Regions from separate parts of the Variovorax sp. V93 genome, predicted to be linked through region 2. Evidence: riboswitches for the same ligand, from Rfam matches in the RefSeq annotation. Region 2 holds a riboswitch; each other region holds the start of a gene.
The links. A riboswitch is a leader RNA that binds a small molecule or an ion and turns the genes downstream of it on or off. The one in region 2 is predicted to bind glycine.
Positions count from the first base shown of each region.

Region 1: it holds a riboswitch for glycine, as region 2 does, so the genes downstream of both, ACAM54_RS07025 (ABC transporter substrate-binding protein) here and gcvT (glycine cleavage system aminomethyltransferase GcvT) in region 2, are expected to answer to the same signal.
Region 3: it holds a riboswitch for glycine, as region 2 does, so the genes downstream of both, ACAM54_RS03520 (D-amino acid dehydrogenase) here and gcvT (glycine cleavage system aminomethyltransferase GcvT) in region 2, are expected to answer to the same signal.

Region 1 is NZ_AP028669.1:1,493,173-1,499,125, forward strand. Features, by position in the region: gene ACAM54_RS07010 (pyridoxal phosphate-dependent aminotransferase) at 1-681, shown strand, start outside; gene ACAM54_RS07015 (NADPH-dependent FMN reductase) at 688-1,266, opposite strand; gene ACAM54_RS07020 (hypothetical protein) at 1,375-2,163, shown strand; glycine riboswitch at 2,305-2,435, shown strand; gene ACAM54_RS07025 (ABC transporter substrate-binding protein) at 2,559-4,145, shown strand; gene ACAM54_RS07030 (ABC transporter permease) at 4,167-5,108, shown strand; gene ACAM54_RS07035 (ABC transporter permease) at 5,130-5,953, shown strand, end outside.
Region 2 is NZ_AP028669.1:3,397,029-3,402,981, reverse strand. Features, by position in the region: gene gcvP (aminomethyl-transferring glycine dehydrogenase) at 1-1,915, opposite strand, end outside; gene gcvH (glycine cleavage system protein GcvH) at 1,966-2,337, opposite strand; gene gcvT (glycine cleavage system aminomethyltransferase GcvT) at 2,383-3,561, opposite strand; glycine riboswitch at 3,607-3,722, opposite strand; glycine riboswitch at 3,735-3,825, opposite strand; gene ACAM54_RS16135 (hypothetical protein) at 3,857-4,405, opposite strand; gene ACAM54_RS16130 (TRAP transporter large permease) at 4,555-5,832, opposite strand; gene ACAM54_RS16125 (TRAP transporter small permease) at 5,829-5,953, opposite strand, start outside.
Region 3 is NZ_AP028669.1:786,175-792,127, reverse strand. Features, by position in the region: gene rfbC (dTDP-4-dehydrorhamnose 3,5-epimerase) at 1-285, opposite strand, end outside; gene rfbA (glucose-1-phosphate thymidylyltransferase RfbA) at 282-1,184, opposite strand; gene rfbD (dTDP-4-dehydrorhamnose reductase) at 1,229-2,119, opposite strand; gene rfbB (dTDP-glucose 4,6-dehydratase) at 2,116-3,198, opposite strand; glycine riboswitch at 3,293-3,386, shown strand; glycine riboswitch at 3,426-3,532, shown strand; gene ACAM54_RS03520 (D-amino acid dehydrogenase) at 3,624-4,925, shown strand; gene ACAM54_RS03515 (FIST C-terminal domain-containing protein) at 4,944-5,953, opposite strand, start outside.

The DNA.
Region 1 (5,953 bases), 1.9 Mb from region 2:
CCGCAGAACCCTTCGGGCGTCGCGATTCCGGCCCAGACCTTGCGCGAGATCGTGGCGATGCTGGCCGAACATGCGCCGAAGGCCTGGCTCGTGATCGACGAGACCTACCGCGAGGCTGCCTATGGCGACGATGCCGCGGCGCCGGGCGCCGTCAACTTGGGCGGCAGGGTGGTCTCGGTGTCCTCGCTGTCCAAATGCCATGGCTCGGCGGGCCTGCGCATCGGCTGGGCCATCACGCGCGACACGGCACTGCGCCAGGCGCTGGTCACGGCGAAGTTCAGCACGGTGATCTCCTGCTCGCCGGTCGACGAGGCACTCGCGCTGGCTGTCTTCAGGCAGCGCGACCGGATCATCGGCGAGCGGCGAAAGCTCCTCTCGCAAAACCTGCAGTTCACCGAGAGCTGGGTGTCGCGCCACTCGGGCCACATCGAGTGGGTGCGTCCGGATGCCGGGGCGCTGTGCTGCATGCGGCTCAGGCGCGAGCTCTTCGATGCCGCGGCCGTCGAGCGCTTCTATGCGGCGCTGGCCAGGTACAGCACGCGCGTCGCGCCCGGCCCATGGTTCGGGGACGACCCGCTGGTGTTCCGCCTGGGGTTCGGATTGCCGACGCTCACGCAGCTGGCGATTGCGCTGGAGTGCGTGTCGGTTGCGCTGACGGAAGCCGCGCGGCTCGATAGCTAAGGCCAGTCAATACGGCGGTGCCTTGCGCGCCCGCTGCGCGCGCGCCGCTTCGGTCCACCAGGCCAGGTCGTCGGCGAACCTTCCGAAGGAGCGATCGAGCGATTCGCCCGCGCTGCCGTTCGCATCGAGCGTTTGCGAAATGGGCCCGACGGCCAATGTGCTCGACACGACGACCATTCCCATCTCCGACAGGATCGAGTGCCACACGGTGCCGGAGCGCACGCCGGAGAACCGGCCGGCCGAATAGCTGGCCACGGCGGCCGGGCGCCAGAACCATTCCTCGAGGAAGTGGTCGGTCAGGTTCTTCAAGCCGGGCTGCGGGCCCCAGTTGTATTCGCCGGTCACGAAGACGAAGGCGTCCGCGCCGCGTATCTTCTGCGCCAGCGCTTCCATGGCCGCGGGCGCGGTGCCCTGGGGGTATTCCTTGTACATGCGGTCGAGCATGGGCAGGTCGACGGCCTTGGCGTCGATCAGCTCGGCTTCGGCGCCTCGCGCGTTGAGTCCCGCCACCAGGTAGTCCGCCAGGCGAATGCCCATGCGGTCCGACCGGTACGAGCCATAGAACACCAGAATCCTGTCTGCCATCTTCGCTCCGTTCGAGGCCGGGATGGCCGTGGGGCGAAGGCTACAACATCGGCTCGCCCGCGCCGCAATTGGTTGCAGCAACTTGCGGGCTGGCTACCATGCCGGTCCATGAACCTGCTGCCCATTCTGCGCACCACCGCCTCGATGCTCGTCCTGCTGCTCGCGGGGCGCGTGGGCGCCGCGCCGTCGGCGCAGTTGTTCGATGCGGTGAAGAAGCCGGAATCGCTGGATGCGGATTGGCGCGCGCGCTTGTGCGCGCTGTTGCCGCAGCCCTGCGATCCGCAGGCGCTGGGCCTGTACCGGCCGCGCGGCGCGGCGGCAGGGGACTACGCGGTGTTCTCGGGCGAGCCGCTGGCCATGGCGCGCATCAGGCGCATTGCAGGCACGTGGCAGCTCAGCCGCCTGCACGACTTCAGCAGCTATGCGGCCGCGTTGATGAGGAAAGCAGCGGACCCCGGCATGGCGGACGCGCGCATTTCCCTCGCGCCGGCGCTCTACCCGCTGGCAGAAGGGCGGTGGGCCGCGGCCGTGCTCCAGACGGTGTCGGAGATGTATTCGGGCGGCGGCGCTTCGTTCAGCAAGGCCGACTTCGTGCCGCTCGAGGACGCAACCAGGGCCGTATACGAAGGCATTCCTTTTTCATGCTCGAAGATGATCCGCGCCTGCTTCAGCGAAAAGGAATACAAGCGGTCGAAGCATTGCCACGACGAGAGCAGCGGCAGCCTCCGCATCACCTACGGCGAACCCGCCAGGCCAGGCGAGGCCTACAGCTGGCAGTACACGTGGCTGCAGAGCGAATGGCCGCAGAACACGCCCGCCAGCGACACCACCACCACGCGCCTTCACTTCACCGCCAGGACCACCGAAAGGGTGAGCTTCTGCGGCGGGCCGCAGTAGCACACGCGTTCGAGTGGGTGCCCGAGTGGCACGCATTCTGCTTGGAAGAAAACGTCCAGGAGAAATGCCGGCTCGATGCTTCGAGTTAGTGCATTACCGAAGGCGACAGCCCATAACGCTCAGGTCCCAAGACTGGACAACTTGACCAACGCTGGAGAGCGCTGCCCGGGGTTCTGAATACAAAGGACTCCGAGGGCGGCCGCCGAAGGGGCAAGCCTTGCGCGATGAGCGTGCATGGTGAATCTCTCAGGCCAAAGGACAGCAGGGGCATCTCGCGCAGTGCGCGGGGTGGCCTTTGCGCGCTTCCGGAGGCTTCTTCTTCATGACTTCTGTTCGAGCGCACCGCGCCTGAATCGAAACCCGTTCCTCACGATTTTTCAACCGGAGAACCGAAGATGCTGTCGAAACGAAACCTGAAAGCCGTTGTCGCGGGCGCCATGCTTGCCGCTGCCGCCGCAACAAGCGCGTTCGCACAGGATGCGGGCAAGGTGCTGCGCCTGGTGCCGCAGTCGGACCTGAAGATTCTCGACCCGATCTGGACCACCGCGTTCGTCACGCGCAACCACGGCTATGCCGTGTACGACACGCTCTTCGGCGTGGACGAACAGGGCAAGGTCAAGCCGCAGATGGTCGACAAGTACACCACCGGCGCCGACGGCAAGACATGGACCTTCACGCTGCGCAAGAGCCTGGAGTTTCATGACGGCAAGCCGGTCACCTCGGAAGACGTGCTGGCGTCGCTCAAGCGATGGGGCCAGCGCGACGGGCTGGGCCAGAAGATGTACGCCGCGCTCGACAAGGCCGAGGCCGTCGACGCCAACACCTTCAGGCTGGTGTTCAAGGACAGCTTCGGCATGGTGCTCGACGCGCTGAGCAAGCCCTCGTCGAATCCGCCCTTCATCATGCCGGCGCGCGTGGCCGCCACGCCGGCCGACAAGCAGATCGACGACGCCACGGGCTCGGGTCCCTACATCTTCAAGAAGGAAGAGTACCGCCCTGGCGAGAAGGTGGTCTACCTGAAGAACACCAGGTACGTGCCGCGCACCGAGGCAGCTTCGGGCACGGCGGGTGGCAAGAACGTGTACGTCGACCGCATGGAATGGATCATCCTGAAAGACGCCCAGACGCAGGCCAATGCGCTCGCCAACGGCGAGGTCGACATGATCGAATGGCTGCCGCCGGAGCAGTACACGGCACTCAAGAACAACTCCGCCATCACCGTCGACAACCCGATCCCGAAGGGCTCGTTCGCGCTGCACCTGAACCACGTCATCCCGCCCTTCGACAATCCGAAGATCGCGCAGGCCGCCATCATGGCCATCAATCAGGAGGCGCTGATGCGCGCCCAGATGGTGCACAAGGAGCTCTACAACAGCTGCGCCTCGGTCTACCCGTGCGGCACGATGTTCTCGAACGACAAGACCGGCTACTTCACCGGCAAGCCGCAGTTCGAGAAAGCCAAGGCGCTGCTCAAGGAAGCGGGCTACGACGGCAAGCCGGTCGTGCTGATGTATCCAGCCGACTTCGCGCTGCTCAACAAGTTTCCGCCGGTGATGGCGCAGCTGCTGAAGCAGGCCGGCTTCAACGTCGATATGCAGTCGATGGATTGGCCCACGCTGGTCACGCGCCGCGCCAAGAAGGACCCGGTCGACAAGGGCGGCTGGAACCTCTTCATCACCGGCTGGGGCATTGCCGACAACATGAACCCGATGTTCTACGCGCCTCTCACGGGCAACGGCGAGAAGGGCTGGTTCGGCTGGGCCACCGACGACAAGCTCGAACAGCTGAAGTTCGACTTCCTCGCGAGCGCGGACGAGGCCAGGCGCAAGGAATTGGCCACGGCCATCCAGCAGCGCGTGTACGACACCGGCATCTACGCGCCGATCGGCGAATACAAGCCGCTCACGGCCTACCGCAAGGGTGTGGTGAGCGGCGTGGTGCGCTCGCCGGTCAATGTGTTCTGGAACATCAGGAAGAGCTGAGCGCGCCGCGTCGCCATACCCATGCAGATCTTTCTTGTGCGCCGCATCCTGTCGACCGTGCCGGTGCTCGTCATCGTCGCGTTGATCGTGTTCCTCATGCTCCGGCTGGCGCCCGGCGATCCGGCCGCCGCCATCGTGGGCGACAGCGGCACCAGCGAGAACATCGCCAAGGTGCGCAGCCAGCTGGGGCTGGACGATTCGCTGCCCACGCAGTTCGTGCGCTGGAGCGGGCAGTTGCTGCGGGGCAACCTGGGCGAGTCCTACTTCATGAAGAAGACGGTGGTGGAACTGATCGGGCAGCGCATCGAGCCGACGGTGTCGCTTGCGGCGGTCACGCTGGTGGTCACCATCCTGATCGCGGTGCCGCTGGGTGTGGTGGCCGCCTGGCGCCATGGCGGCTGGCTCGACCGCATGCTCATGGGCTTCTCGGTCATGGGCTTTTCGATACCGGCCTTCGTGATCGGCTACGTGCTCATCTGGATCTTCGCGCTGCACCTGCAGCTGCTGCCGGTGCAGGGCTACGCGCGGCTGAGCCAGGGGCCCTGGCTCTGGATCAAGCACCTGATCCTGCCGTCCATCACGCTGTCGATCATCTACGTGGCGCTGATTGCACGCGTCACGCGCGCGGCCGTGGCCGAGGCCATGACCGAAGACTACATCCGCACCGCGCGCGCCAAGGGCATTTCGGAAAAACGGGTGCTGATGCGGCATGCGCTGGCCAATGCGGCGATTCCGATCGTCACGGTGATCGGCATCGGCATTGCGCTGCTGATCGGCGGCGTGGTCGTCACCGAAACCGTGTTCGCGATTCCGGGCCTCGGGCAGCTCACGGTCGATGCGGTGCTGTCGCGCGACTTTCCGCTGATACAGGGCATCACGCTGTTCTTTTCCGTCGTCTACGTGCTCATCAACCTGCTGATCGACCTGAGCTACCTGGTGTTCGACCCCCGCATCCGCTATTGAGGCGCAAGAAGAAAAAACACGATGACCGATTCGCTCGCCACGCCGCCGATTCCTGTTGAAGCCGTCGCCGAGCCGCTGCCGCCGCCCCGGCGGCGCTCGCTATTCAAGCGCATCCTGGCCGACTGGTCGGTGCGCGCGGGCGGGGGCGTGCTGCTGTTGCTGGTGCTCGTGTCGCTGGCGGCGCCATGGCTGGGCACCATCGACCCGACCGCCATCGATCCCGGCAGCGGCAACCTCATGCCGGGCACGCGCGGCGAGTTCAACAGCCTGGCGGGCGACACCTTCGAGCACCTGTTCGTCATGGGCACCGACAGCCTTGGGCGCGACATCTGGAGCCGCACGCTCTACGGCGCGCGCGTGTCGCTGACCGTGGGCGTGGCGGTGGCCGCGCTGGCGGTGGTGTTCGGCATGCTCGTCGGGCTCTTGGGCGGCTATTTCCGCCGGCTCGACAGCGCCATCATGCGGCTGATGGACGGCGTGATGGCCATCCCGGGCATCCTGTTCGCGATCAGCCTGGTGGCGCTGTTCGGCGGCAAGCTGCTCACGGTGGTGGTGGCCATTGCGGTGCCCGAGATTCCGCGCGTGGCGCGCCTCGTGCGCTCGGTGGTGCTCACGGTGCGCGAGGAGCCCTATGTGGAAGCCGCCATTGCGCTGGACACGCCGACATGGAAGATCCTTGTGCGCCACATCCTGCCGAATGCGATTGCGCCGCTGATCATCCAGGCGACCTACGTGTGCGCCTCGGCCATCCTGGTCGAGGCCATCCTGTCGTTCCTCGGCGTGGGGCTGCCGGCCGACATGGCGACCTGGGGCAACATCATGGCCGAGGGCCGGGCGCAGTTCAA
Region 2 (5,953 bases):
CGTCCATGTCGACGTTGCCCTGCGCGTCGCAGGCCGTCACCACCACCTGCAGGCCCACCATCTGTGCGCTCGCGGGGTTGGTGCCATGCGCCGACGACGGAATGAGGCAGATGTTGCGGTGCCCCTGGCCGTTGGCCTCATGGAAGGAGCGGATGGCCAGCAGGCCCGCGTACTCGCCCTGCGAGCCCGCGTTGGGCTGCAGGCTGATGCCCGCGTAGCCCGTGGCTTCGCAGAGCCAGGCGCGCAGCTGGGCGTCGAGCTGGGCGTAGCCCACCAGCTGCTCGGCCGGCGCAAAGGGATGGATGTTCGCGAATTCGGACCAGGTGATCGGGATCATCTCGCTGGTCGCGTTGAGCTTCATGGTGCAGCTGCCGAGCGGGATCATGCTGCGGTCGAGGGCGAGGTCCTTGTCCGACAGGCTGCGGATGTAGCGCAGCATCGCGGTTTCGCTCTTGTGGGTGTTGAACACCGGGTGCGTGAGAAAGGCGCTGGTGCGGCGCAGGTCCTCGGGCAGGCGCGGCGCCGTGTTGGCCAGGTCGTCGAAGCGCGGCATCGGCGTGCCGGCCGGCACGAACAGCGCCCAGAGCGTCTCGATGTCGGCGCGCGTGGTGGTCTCGTCGAGCGAAATGCCCAGGTGCTGCTGCAGGCGCTGGCGCAGGTTGACGCCCGCAGCCTGGGCGCGCTCGATGATCTTCGGCGTGTCGTCACCGGTGCGGATGGTCAGCGAATCGAAGGCGGTGGCATTGACCGGCTCGCGGCCCATTTGCGCGAGGCCCTGCGCGAGGATGGCCGTGAGCGCGGCCACGCGCTGCGCAATGCGCGTGAGGCCGTCGGGCCCGTGGTACACGGCGTACATGCTGGCCACCACGGCCGGCAGCACCTGGGCGGTACAGATGTTGGAGGTGGCCTTCTCGCGGCGGATGTGCTGCTCGCGCGTCTGCAGCGCGAGGCGGTAGGCGGGCTGGCCGTGCGTGTCGACGCTCACGCCGACCAGGCGGCCCGGCAGCGAGCGCTTGAACTCGTCGCGGCAGGCCAGGTAGGCCGCGTGCGGGCCGCCGTTGCACATCGGCATGCCGAAGCGCTGCGTGGTGCCGCAGACGATGTCGGCATCCCATTCGCCCGGCGGCGCGAGCAAGGTGAGCGCGAGCAGGTCGGCGGCCACGCAGAAGGCGGCGTCGCACTGGTGCGCATGGCCCGCGAGCGGACGCAGGTCGTGCACATGGCCGGTGGTGGCCGGGTACTGCGCGAGCACGCCGAAGAATTCGCCGCTCACCATCAGGTGCGGCAGCGTCTCGGAGACGGTGCTGACCTTGACCTCGATGCCCAGCGGCGCGGCGCGCGTCTTGATGACCTCGATGGTCTGCGGGTGGCAGTCGCCCGACACGAGGAACACATTGCTCTTGCTCTTGACGCTGCGCTTGGCGAGCGTCATGGCCTCGGCCGCGGCCGTGGCTTCGTCGAGCATCGAGGCATTGGCGATGGCCATGCCCGTGAGGTCGCACACCATGGTCTGGAAATTGAGCAGCGCTTCCATGCGGCCCTGCGAAATCTCGGCCTGGTAGGGCGTGTAGGCCGTGTACCAGGCGGGGTTCTCGAGCACGTTGCGCAGGATCACGCCCGGCGTGTGCGTGCCGTAGTAGCCCTGGCCGATGAAGCTCTTGAAGACCTTGTTCTTCGCCGCGATCGCCTTCAATTCGGCCAGCGCGTCGGCCTCCGCGATGGGCGCCGGCAGCCGCATCGGCTTCGCCCGGCGGATGGCCGCAGGCACGATGCCGTCGATGAGCTCGGCGCGCGTTTCCGAGCCGATCACCGGCAGCATGCGCGCCTCGTCCGCCGCATCGATGCCGATGTGGCGGGCGAGAAACTCTTCGGCGTTCTCCAGTTGTTGCAAAGAGGGAAGGGCGGGAATCGGCATGGCGGTGAAGGCTCGGGGATGAGGAAAAAGCGGCTTGCGAACTCGGCGGATCAGGACTCGGCAGCGAACTTGTCGTAGCTGGCAGCGTCGAGCAGCGCGTCGAGCTGCGCCGGCTCGCTGAGCTTGACCTTGAAGAACCAGCCCGCGGCCAGCGGGTCGGTGTTGGCGAGCGAGGGATCGGCGCGCAGGGCTTCGTTCACTTCGGTGATCTCGCCCGACACGGGCATGAACACATCGGCCGCGGCCTTGACCGATTCGACGACACCGGCAACCTCGCCCTGTGCAAAGGTCTTGCCGACTTCAGGCAGGTCGACAAAGACCACGTCGCCGAGCGCGTCCTGCGCATGCACGGTGATGCCGACGGTGGCTGCGCTGCCTTCGGCCGAGACCCATTCATGGTCCTTGGTGTACTTGATGCTCATGGTGGAAAACTCCTCGTGGAAAAAATGATGGTTGGGGCGCAGCGCCTAGCCGCGGTAGTAGCGCGTGGGCACGAAAGGCAGGGTCGAGACTTCCATCGGCACCGGCTTGCCGCGCACGATGGCCTGAACGCGCGTGCCGGGCTCGGAAAACGCGGTGGCCACGTAGCCCATGGCAATCGGGCGGTCGGCCGTCGGGCCGAGCAGGCCGCTCGTGACAAAGCCGATGTCGTGGCCTTCGAAGGATTGCAGCACGGTGCCGTCGCGCACCGGAATGCGTTCCAGCGCCACGAGGCCGACGCGCTTGCGCTTCAGCGTGTCATGGTCGGTGTGGCCCGCGGCGCCGGCCGTGGCGGCGGCGAGCTGGGCCAGGACTTTGGCCGCGCCGGGGAAGCCGCCTTCGCGCGCGCCGCCCGTGCGGCGCACCTTCTGGATCGCCCAGTTCAGCGAGGCCTCGACCGGCGTGGTGGCGGTGTCGATGTCGTTGCCGTAGAGGCACAGCCCCGCTTCCAGCCGCAGCGAATTGCGTGCGCCCAGGCCGATGGGCTTGACCTCGGGCTGCGCCAGCAGCAGGCGGGCCAGCGCCTCTGCATTCTGGCCGGCCACCGAGATCTCGAAGCCGTCCTCGCCGGTGTAGCCGCTGCGCGTGGCGAAGGCCGGAATGCCGCCGATCTGCACCGCGCCGCCCGTCATGAACACGAAGCGCTCGATGCCGGGCGACAGCCGCGCCAGCACCGTGGCTGCCTGCGGCCCCTGCAGCGCGAGCAGCGCGTGGTCGGGCATGGGCTGCACCTCGCAGCGTGCGCCGATCTGCTGCTGGATGTGGGCGATGTCCGCCACCTTGCAGGCGCCGTTGACGATCACGAAGATCGAGCCGTGGCCTTCGTTGAAGAACATCAGGTCGTCGAGGATGCCGCCCTCGTCGTTCAGCAGCAGGCCATAGCGCTGCTTGCCGGCGGCGAGGTCGATCACGTCGACCGGCATCAGGGTTTCGAAGGCGGCCGCCGCGTCCGGACCGACCAGGCGCAGCTGGCCCATGTGCGAGATGTCGAACAGGCCGGCCGCATCGCGCGTGTGCCTGTGCTCGGCCATGAGGCCGGCGGGGTACTGCACCGGCATCGAATAGCCGGCAAACGGCACCATGCGGGCGCCGAGCTCCACGTGCAGGCCGTACAGCGGGGTCTTCAGGAGTTGTTCGGCGGAAGAGGCGTCGGAGGATGCGGCCACGGGGCACTCCAAAGGGGCAGACGAATTCCATGGCGCGAGCCATGGGCCACCCCTGCTGTCCGCTTTACCTGAGAGATTCGCCCCACGATCGGGGTTTGCTCCTTCGGTGGGCTGGTGCATCGCATTGATGCAAGCAACAGCCTCTCTCCAGCAAGGAAACGCCGGCATGCGCCAGCGCTGTGTCAGTCCTTTTGCCTGAGCGTTCGGGAAACCCCTGCGCCTTCGGCGGCCCCGGCTGGCGGGGCTCTCTCCTGACCATGGGAGTGTAGTGGATCGCGGCCGTCCGGTCTGCGGCTCAGTGCACGGTCTCGGCCGGCGGCAACAGCCGGTCGATGCGCTCGCGCAGCGATTCGGCCCGCTCGGCGCCCGCGGCTTTCTCGACCTCGGTGAGCATCAGCGCGGCAATGCTCAGCATCGCGCCGCGGTCGCGCGCCTCGCGCAGGGCGTCGCGCATCTGCAGCGCGAACCTGGGGTCGCGGCGCACGAACATGCGCTCGCAGATGTCGAACAGGAACATGCGCGTCGTGGCCAGGGATCGCTTGCCGTCGAAGTTGTCGGCCGAGGTGGCGAGCCGTATCGGGTCGGCTGCGGGCACCGGGGCGGGCGGCGGGGCCACGGCCTGCGCTGCCGCGGCAGCCACCGCCTGCGCGTCCTGCAGGTAGCCCTGGCGCATCAGCGCCTGGATCGCCTGCTCGGCTTCGGTCCGGCTTGCGAACAGCGGGCTGAAATCGGTCAGCGAACGCCGGCCGTCGGCCATCAGCAGCAAGGCGCGTTCGCGCTGGCTCAGCGTGCGCTGGCGGCCCTGGAGTTCGTCGCGTGCCTTGTCGGTCTTGGTGGGAAACATGGCGCCACAGCTTTCGGGAATCGAGGGCTGCAGCATCGTTGCAAGCGGTGACATCTTCGTGAAACGTTTGCCTTACAGCGGCGCCGCCGCACAAAAAAAGCAGCCTGCGAACAGGCTGCCGTTTCTTCCTTGTTTTTCGCGCCGTTCCGCTACTTGGCGTACACCAGGTCGCGCAGCGCCAGCGATATCCATGGCACGTAAGTGATCACCATCAGGCAGGCCAGGATCACGAGCACGAAGGGCACCAGGTACTTCACGATCCGGTCGAGCGAGATGCGCGCCACCGTGCAGGCGGCGAACAGGTTCACGCCGAAAGGCGGGGTGATCATGCCGAGCGCAAGGTTCACCACCATGACGAGCCCGAAGTGCACCGGGTCGATGCCGAAGTGCACCGCCACCGGCGCGAGAATCGGCGCGAGCACGATGATGGCCGCGCTGGTCTCGATGAACATGCCGATGACGAACAGCGCCGCGTTCACGCCCAGGAGGAACATCGCGGGCGACTTCAGCACTTCCTGCAGCCAGTGGCCGATGGCATCGGGCACGCCCGCGCGCGTGATCAGGAACGCGAACAGGCCCGCGTTGGCGATGATGAACATGATCACCGCCGACGACAGCACCGACTTGCGCAGGATCACGTACAGGTCCGCGGGCTTGATCTCGCGGTAGATCACGACGCCCACCACCAGCGCATAGAACACCGCCACGGCCGAGGCTTCGGTGGGCGTGAAGATGCCGCCGTAGATGCCGCCCAGGATGATGACGGGCATCAGCAGCGCCCAGCCGGCCTGCCACAGCGCCTTGCCGAAAGGCATGCGGCCGTCGCCGTCGTTCTTGCCCCAGCCCTTCCACTTGCAGTAGATCCAGACGAACAGCATCAGGGCCAGGCTGATGAGAATGCCCGGGCCGAAACCCGCGATGAACAACTCGCCGATGGACACCTCGGCGCTCACGCCGTAGAGGATCATCGGGATCGAGGGCGGGATGATCACGCCCAGTTCGGCGCTGGTGGCCTGCAGCGCGGCCGCGTAGGCGGTGGGGTAGCCGTGCTTGATGAGCGCCGGGATCAGGATCGCGCCGATGGCGAAGGTGGTGGCCACCGACGAGCCCGACACCGCCGCGAAGATCATGCAGGTGAGCACGCAGGTCATCGGCAGGCCGCCCTGCACGCCGCCCACGATGCTCTTGGCAAACTCGACCAGCCGCCGCGAGATGCCGCCGGTTTCCATCAGGTTGCCGGCCAGGATGAAGAACGGAATGGCCGCCAGCGGAAACTTGTTGATGGAGTTGAACATCTCCTTCACGGAGATCAGCATGTTGGCGTTGGCCATCTGAATGCCCATGATCGAGGCCAGGCCGATCGACACCGCCACCGAAACCGACAGTGCGAAACACAGCACCATCGTTGCAACCATCACGGGCGTCATTGCGCGGTCTCCAGTTCGAGCCGCTTGGGATCGAGAAAATTACCGACGATGCCGAACAGGCAGAAAACGGAGCCCACCGGCAGCGCCAGGTATGCCCACACCATCGACAGGCTTTCGAGCC
Region 3 (5,953 bases), 2.6 Mb from region 2:
ACCAAACGTCGGCGACGACTTGCGGATGTCCACAGCTACGTCGAATACCGCACCGCGCACCACGCGCACCAGCTTGCCCTGCGGCTGCTGGATCTGGTAGTGCAGGCCGCGCAGCACCCCCTTGGCCGAGCGCGAATGGTTGTCCTGCACGAACTCGACGTGCCGCCCCACGGCCTCGTCGAACGCCTTGCCGTTGAAGCTCTCGTAGAAGAAGCCGCGCGCATCGCCGAACACCTTCGGCTCGATGATCAGCACTTCGGGGATCGCGGTCGGCGTGGCCTTCACGAGCGCACCTCCTCGGCCAGCAGGTGGTTCAGGTACTTGCCGTAGCCGTTCTTCTGCAGCGGCGCGGCAAGCCTGGCCAGCTGCTCGCTGTCGATGTAGCCGTTGCGCCACGCGATCTCTTCCGGACACGCAATCTTGAGGCCTTGCCGATGCTCCAGGGTCTGGATGAACTGCGCGGCCTCCAGCAGGCTCTCGTGCGTGCCGGTGTCCAGCCAGGCATAGCCGCGCTGCATGATCTGCACGTTGAGCTGGTCCCGGTCCAGGTAGGCCTGGTTGACGGCCGTGATCTCCAGCTCGCCGCGCGCGCTGGGCTTCACGGCCTTGGCAATGTCGACCACCTGGTTGTCGTAGAAGTACAGGCCAGTCACCGCATAGCTGCTCTTGGGCTTCAACGGCTTTTCCTCGATGCTGCTGGCCTTGCCCTGCGCATCGAAGGCCACCACGCCATAGCGCTCGGGGTCGTGCACATGGTAGGCGAACACGGTGGCGCCGGAGGGCTTCGCATCGGCGTCGGCCAACAGGTGCGCGAAGTCGTGGCCGTAGAAGATGTTGTCGCCCAGCACCAGCGCGCTCGGCGCATTGCCCAGGAACTCGTCGCCGATGATGAAGGCCTGCGCCAAACCATCGGGACTGGGCTGCACCGCGTACTGCAGGTTGATGCCCCACTGGCTGCCATCGCCCAGCAGTTGCTGGAAGCGCGGTGTGTCCTGCGGCGTGCTGATGATCAGGATGTCGCGCATGCCGCCGAGCATCAGCGTGCTGAGCGGGTAATAGATCATCGGCTTGTCGTACACCGGCAGCAGCTGCTTGCTGAGCGCGAGCGTGGCGGGGTGCAGCCGGGTGCCGGAGCCGCCGGCCAGGATGATGCCCTTGCGTTGCGTGGTCTTCGTGGTGGTCATTGTGTTGTGTTCTCCGCTTCTTGCGTGCTTCGCTAGCGCTGCTGTCAAAGGGTCTCGCGCAGCATGCGGGCCACGCCCTGCTGCCAGTGCGGCAGCACCAGGCCAAAGGTGGACTGCAACTTGTGCGTGTCCAGGCGCGAGTTGGCGGGGCGTGTCGCGGATGTGGGAAAGGCGCTGGTGGGCACGGGGTCGACCGCTTCCGGACCTGCCTTGAGTTCCACGCCCGCCGCCTTCGCCTGCTCGATCACGAAGCGCGCATAGCCGTGCCATGTGGTAACGCCACCCGCCACCGCGTGATAGAGCCCCGCCTTGGCGGGGTCCTGCAGGGTTGCGCGAATGGCGTGCGCCGTGACGTCGGCCAGCAACTCGGCGCCGGTGGGCGCGCCGAACTGGTCGTCGATGACGGTCAGGCGATCGCGCTCCTTGGCGATGCGCAGCATGGTCTTGGCAAAGTTGCCGCCGCGCGCGGCATAGACCCAGCTGGTGCGAAAGATCAGGTGCTTCGCGCAATGCTTGGCCACCAGTTGCTCGCCTTCAAGCTTGGTGCGGCCATACACGCTGAGCGGACCGGTGGCGTCGTCTTCCTGCCAGGGCGTGCTGCCGCTGCCGTCGAAAACGTAGTCGGTGGAGTAGTGCACCATGAGCGCGCCGATCTGCTGCGCGGCTTCGGCCACCACGCCGGGGGAGGTGGCGTTGAGCTTGCGCGCGAACTCGGGCTCGCTCTCGGCCTTGTCGACGGCGGTGTGGGCTGCGGCATTGACGATGACGTCGGGGCGCACTTTCAGCACGGTGTCGGCCAGTTGCTCGGGGCGGCTGAAATCGGCATTCAGATCGGTGCTGTCGAAATCGAGCGCGACCAGCTCGCCCAGCGGTGCGAGGCTGCGCTGCAGCTCCCAGCCGACCTGGCCGCCCTTGCCCAGCAACAGCAGCTTCATGCCGCGGCCTGGGCCGCGGGTGCGGCGTCGTATTGCTTCTCGACCCATTCGCGGTAGGCACCGCTTTGCACGTTGCGCACCCATTCGCCGTTGGCAAGGTACCACTCGACGGTCTTGCGGATGCCGCTGTCGAAGGTTTCGGCGGGCTTCCAGCCGAGCTCGCGTTCGAGCTTGCGCGCGTCGATGGCGTAGCGCCGGTCGTGGCCCGGGCGATCGGTGACGTAGCTGATCTGCGCCTTGTAGGGCTTGCCGTCGGCGCGCGGGCGCAGTTCGTCGAGCAGGGCGCAGACGGTGTTGACGATCTCGATGTTGGGCTTCTCGTTCCAGCCGCCGACGTTGTAGGTCTCGCCGAGCTTGCCGGCTTCGAGCACGCGCCGGATGGCGCTGCAGTGGTCCTTCACGTAGAGCCAGTCGCGCACCTGCATGCCGTCGCCGTACACGGGCAGGGGCTTGCCGGCCAGGGCGTTGACGATCATCAGCGGGATGAGCTTCTCGGGGAAGTGGAAGGGCCCGTAGTTGTTGGAGCAGTTGGTGGTGACGACCGGCAGGCCGTAGGTGTGGTGCCAGGCGCGCACGAGGTGGTCGCTGGCGGCCTTGCTGGCCGAGTAGGGGCTGTTGGGCTCGTACTTGTTGTCTTCGGTGAAGGCGGGGTCGGTCTTGGAGAGGGAGCCGTAGACCTCGTCGGTGGACACGTGCAGGAAGCGGAAGGCGGCCTTCTGCTCGGCCGGCAGCGCGCTCCAGTGGCCGCGCACGGACTCGAGCAGGCGGAAGGTGCCGAGCACGTTGGTCTGCACGAAGTCTTCGGGGCCGTGGATGGAGCGGTCGACGTGTGATTCCGCGGCAAAGTTCACAATGGCCCGCGGTTTGTGCTCGGCCAGCAGGCGATCGACCAGGGCGCTGTCGCCGATGTCGCCCTGCGCGAAGATGTGCCGCGGGTCGCCCTTGAGGGACGCGAGCGTCTCGAGATTGCCGGCGTAGGTCAGTTTGTCGAGATTCACGACAGGCTCGTCGCCCTGCGCCAGCCAGTCGAGTACGAAGTTGGCGCCGATGAAGCCCGCGCCGCCGGTTACCAGGATCATGAGTCTCCCCGAAGTTTCGAATCGATGACAATTATCCCATTGCTCCGAATTGTCAAAATTCATGGTTGGCGGCTTTGCGGCCTCCGCCTACAATCGTTTCATTGCAGGAGAGCGAGTAGTACTTATTGCTACTCCACCGAAGGCGCAAACTCCCATAAACGCTCAGGTCGGCCGAACGTAACCTTGAAGTTCTTTCAAAGAGTTGCGTGGCATGTACTGCATCAATTGACAGGCCGTCTGGAGAGCCATCGCCCCGCGCGATGCACCGAAGGAGCAAACCCGTTGCAAGGTGCAACAGGTGAATCTCTCAGGTACCAAGGACAGGGGGAGCGGCGACTTGGACGGCGTTCGTCCGGTTGCTCGCTATTGAATCAGTAGCACACCAAGTCCGCCGTTCAAGTGCCCATCTTCAAAAGGTACTTGAAATGCGCGTGATCGTTCTTGGCGCCGGCCTGCTCGGCGTGACTTCGGCTTACTTCCTCCAGCAACTCGGCCACGAGGTGACCGTGATCGACCGGCAGGCCACGCCGGCCGCCGAAACCAGCTTTGCCAACGGCGGGCAGATCTCGGTCAGCCATGCCGAGCCCTGGGCCAACCCGAGCGCTCCGCTCAAGGTGCTGCAATGGCTGGGCAAGGAAGATGCGCCGCTGCTCTTTCGCATCCGCGCCGACATGCGCCAGTGGCTCTGGGGCCTGCAGTTCCTGCGCGAATGCACGCCGGCGCGCACCCGGCACAACATCGAGCAGATCGTGCGACTGGGCACCTACAGCCGCGACGTGCTGCAGCAGCTGCGCCGCGACACCGGCCTGGACTACGACCAGCGCACGCAGGGCATCCTGCACTTCTATACGACGCAGAAGGAGTTCGACGGCGCCCTGGAGCCGGCCGAACAGATGCGCGCGCTCGGCTGCGAGCGGCGGGTGATCTCGGCCGACGAGGCCGTGAAGATCGAGCCCGCCCTCGCCCACATCCGCCCGAAGCTGGCCGGCGCCACTTACACGGCGGAGGACGAGTCCGGCGACGCGAACCTTTTTGCGCGCGAGCTGGCGAAGCGCGCGGCCGCAGCGGGCGTGAAGTTCCTCATGAGCCACACGGTCACGGCGCTGCGCGAGGCCGGCGGCAGCATCGACCATGTCGAAGCCACCGACTGCGAAGGCCGCTTCCAGCGCATCCGCGGCGACGCCTTCGTGCTCGCGATGGGTTCGCTGAGCCCGATCGTTGCCGCGCCGCTGGGCATCCGGCTGCCGATCTATCCGGCCAAGGGCTATTCGGTGACGCTGCCGGTGAAGGACGCCTCCAGGGCCCACCAGGTTTCGCTGACCGATGACGAGTTCAAGCTCGTGTTCTCGCGCTACACCTCGGCCTCGGGCGACCGGCTGCGCATTGCCGGAACGGCCGAGCTCAACGGCTACGACCGCGACCTGAACCGCGTGCGCTGCGAGGCGATCGTGCGGCGCGTCGAGGAGCTCTTTCCGGGCGCCGGCGACACCACGCAGGCCCAGTTCTGGACCGGCCTGCGCCCCGCAACGCCGAGCAACGTGCCGCTGATCGGCAAGACGAAACTGCCGAACCTGTACCTGAACACCGGCCATGGCACGCTCGGCTGGACGCACGCCTGCGGTTCGGGCAAGTCGATCGCGCGCATCGTGAGCGGGCTCGCGCCCGAGGTGGACTTTGCGTTCACCGGCCTGCCTGCGCCGGCAGCGCGCGTGCTGCAACCGGCCTGAACACAGGCAGGGCTGGGTTCAGTCCTTGCTGGTGAACACCGTCAGCACGCCGGTGTAGCCGTAAAGATGGTGGCGGGCGATTTCGCCCGCGGCGAAGAAGCCGACCAGCGGCACGTCGCCCAGCGCGTGCCGCACGATCTGCAGCTCGGCGCCCGGTGCGCCGAAATGCGGCCCGCCGCGCCCCGAGCAGCTCACGTACACGGCGCCCGCGATGCGGCGCGCCGGATGCGGCGCCGCTTCGGCCTCCCCGGCCGCGACGGCGCGCGCGGTGGCCAGCGTCTGCTCCTCGGGCTCGAGTTCCTCGCGGATTTCCGCGCAGATGCGCATCAGGTCGGCGCGCGCGGCCTGCGCATTGCGGCGGCAGAAGGTCAGGCGCATGCCGGCCTCCGCCACGTCGGCAATGGCGATGCCGCGGCGCGTGGGGTCCAGGCCGATGATGTGGCGCACCAGCACGTCGGCTCCCAGGTCGCCGGTGCGGCGGATGCCGTCGCTGCCCGCGTCGGCCAGGCCCACCAGGGTGGCGCGCACGGCGTCGATGGCCTCCTGCGGCCGCTCGAGCGACACCTGCAGGTCGTCCAGCAGCACGTCGAGCGCGGGTTCGCCGTCCAGCTTGAGCAGAAGGTTGCCGTCGGCTTCGGTGATCTCGCGCTCGCGCCCGGCGCCCGAGCGCAGCGGCTGGCAGCCCTGGGTGACGCGCGACACCAGCCGCACGCCCTCGCCGAACACCACGCCCGACAAGCCGCCCGAGAACACGCCGCCCGCGGCGCCATGCCCGCGGATGTTGCCGTTGCCGCCCACCGCGAACTGCAGCGCGCCGCCGCGTCCCGACGAGAGCCCGCCGAACAGATAGCCGGTGTTGGTGCGGCCCGCCATCTCGCCGATCAGTTCGGTCAGGTCGGGGGTGGCGGGGTCAGCGTGCACCAGCGCCGTATGGGCCTCGAAGCCGCTCATTTCCGAATTGCCCAGCGGCGCCACGCCGGAGAACACGCGGTATTGGTCGCTTGGCAGCGCGCAGAGCATCAGGCTGA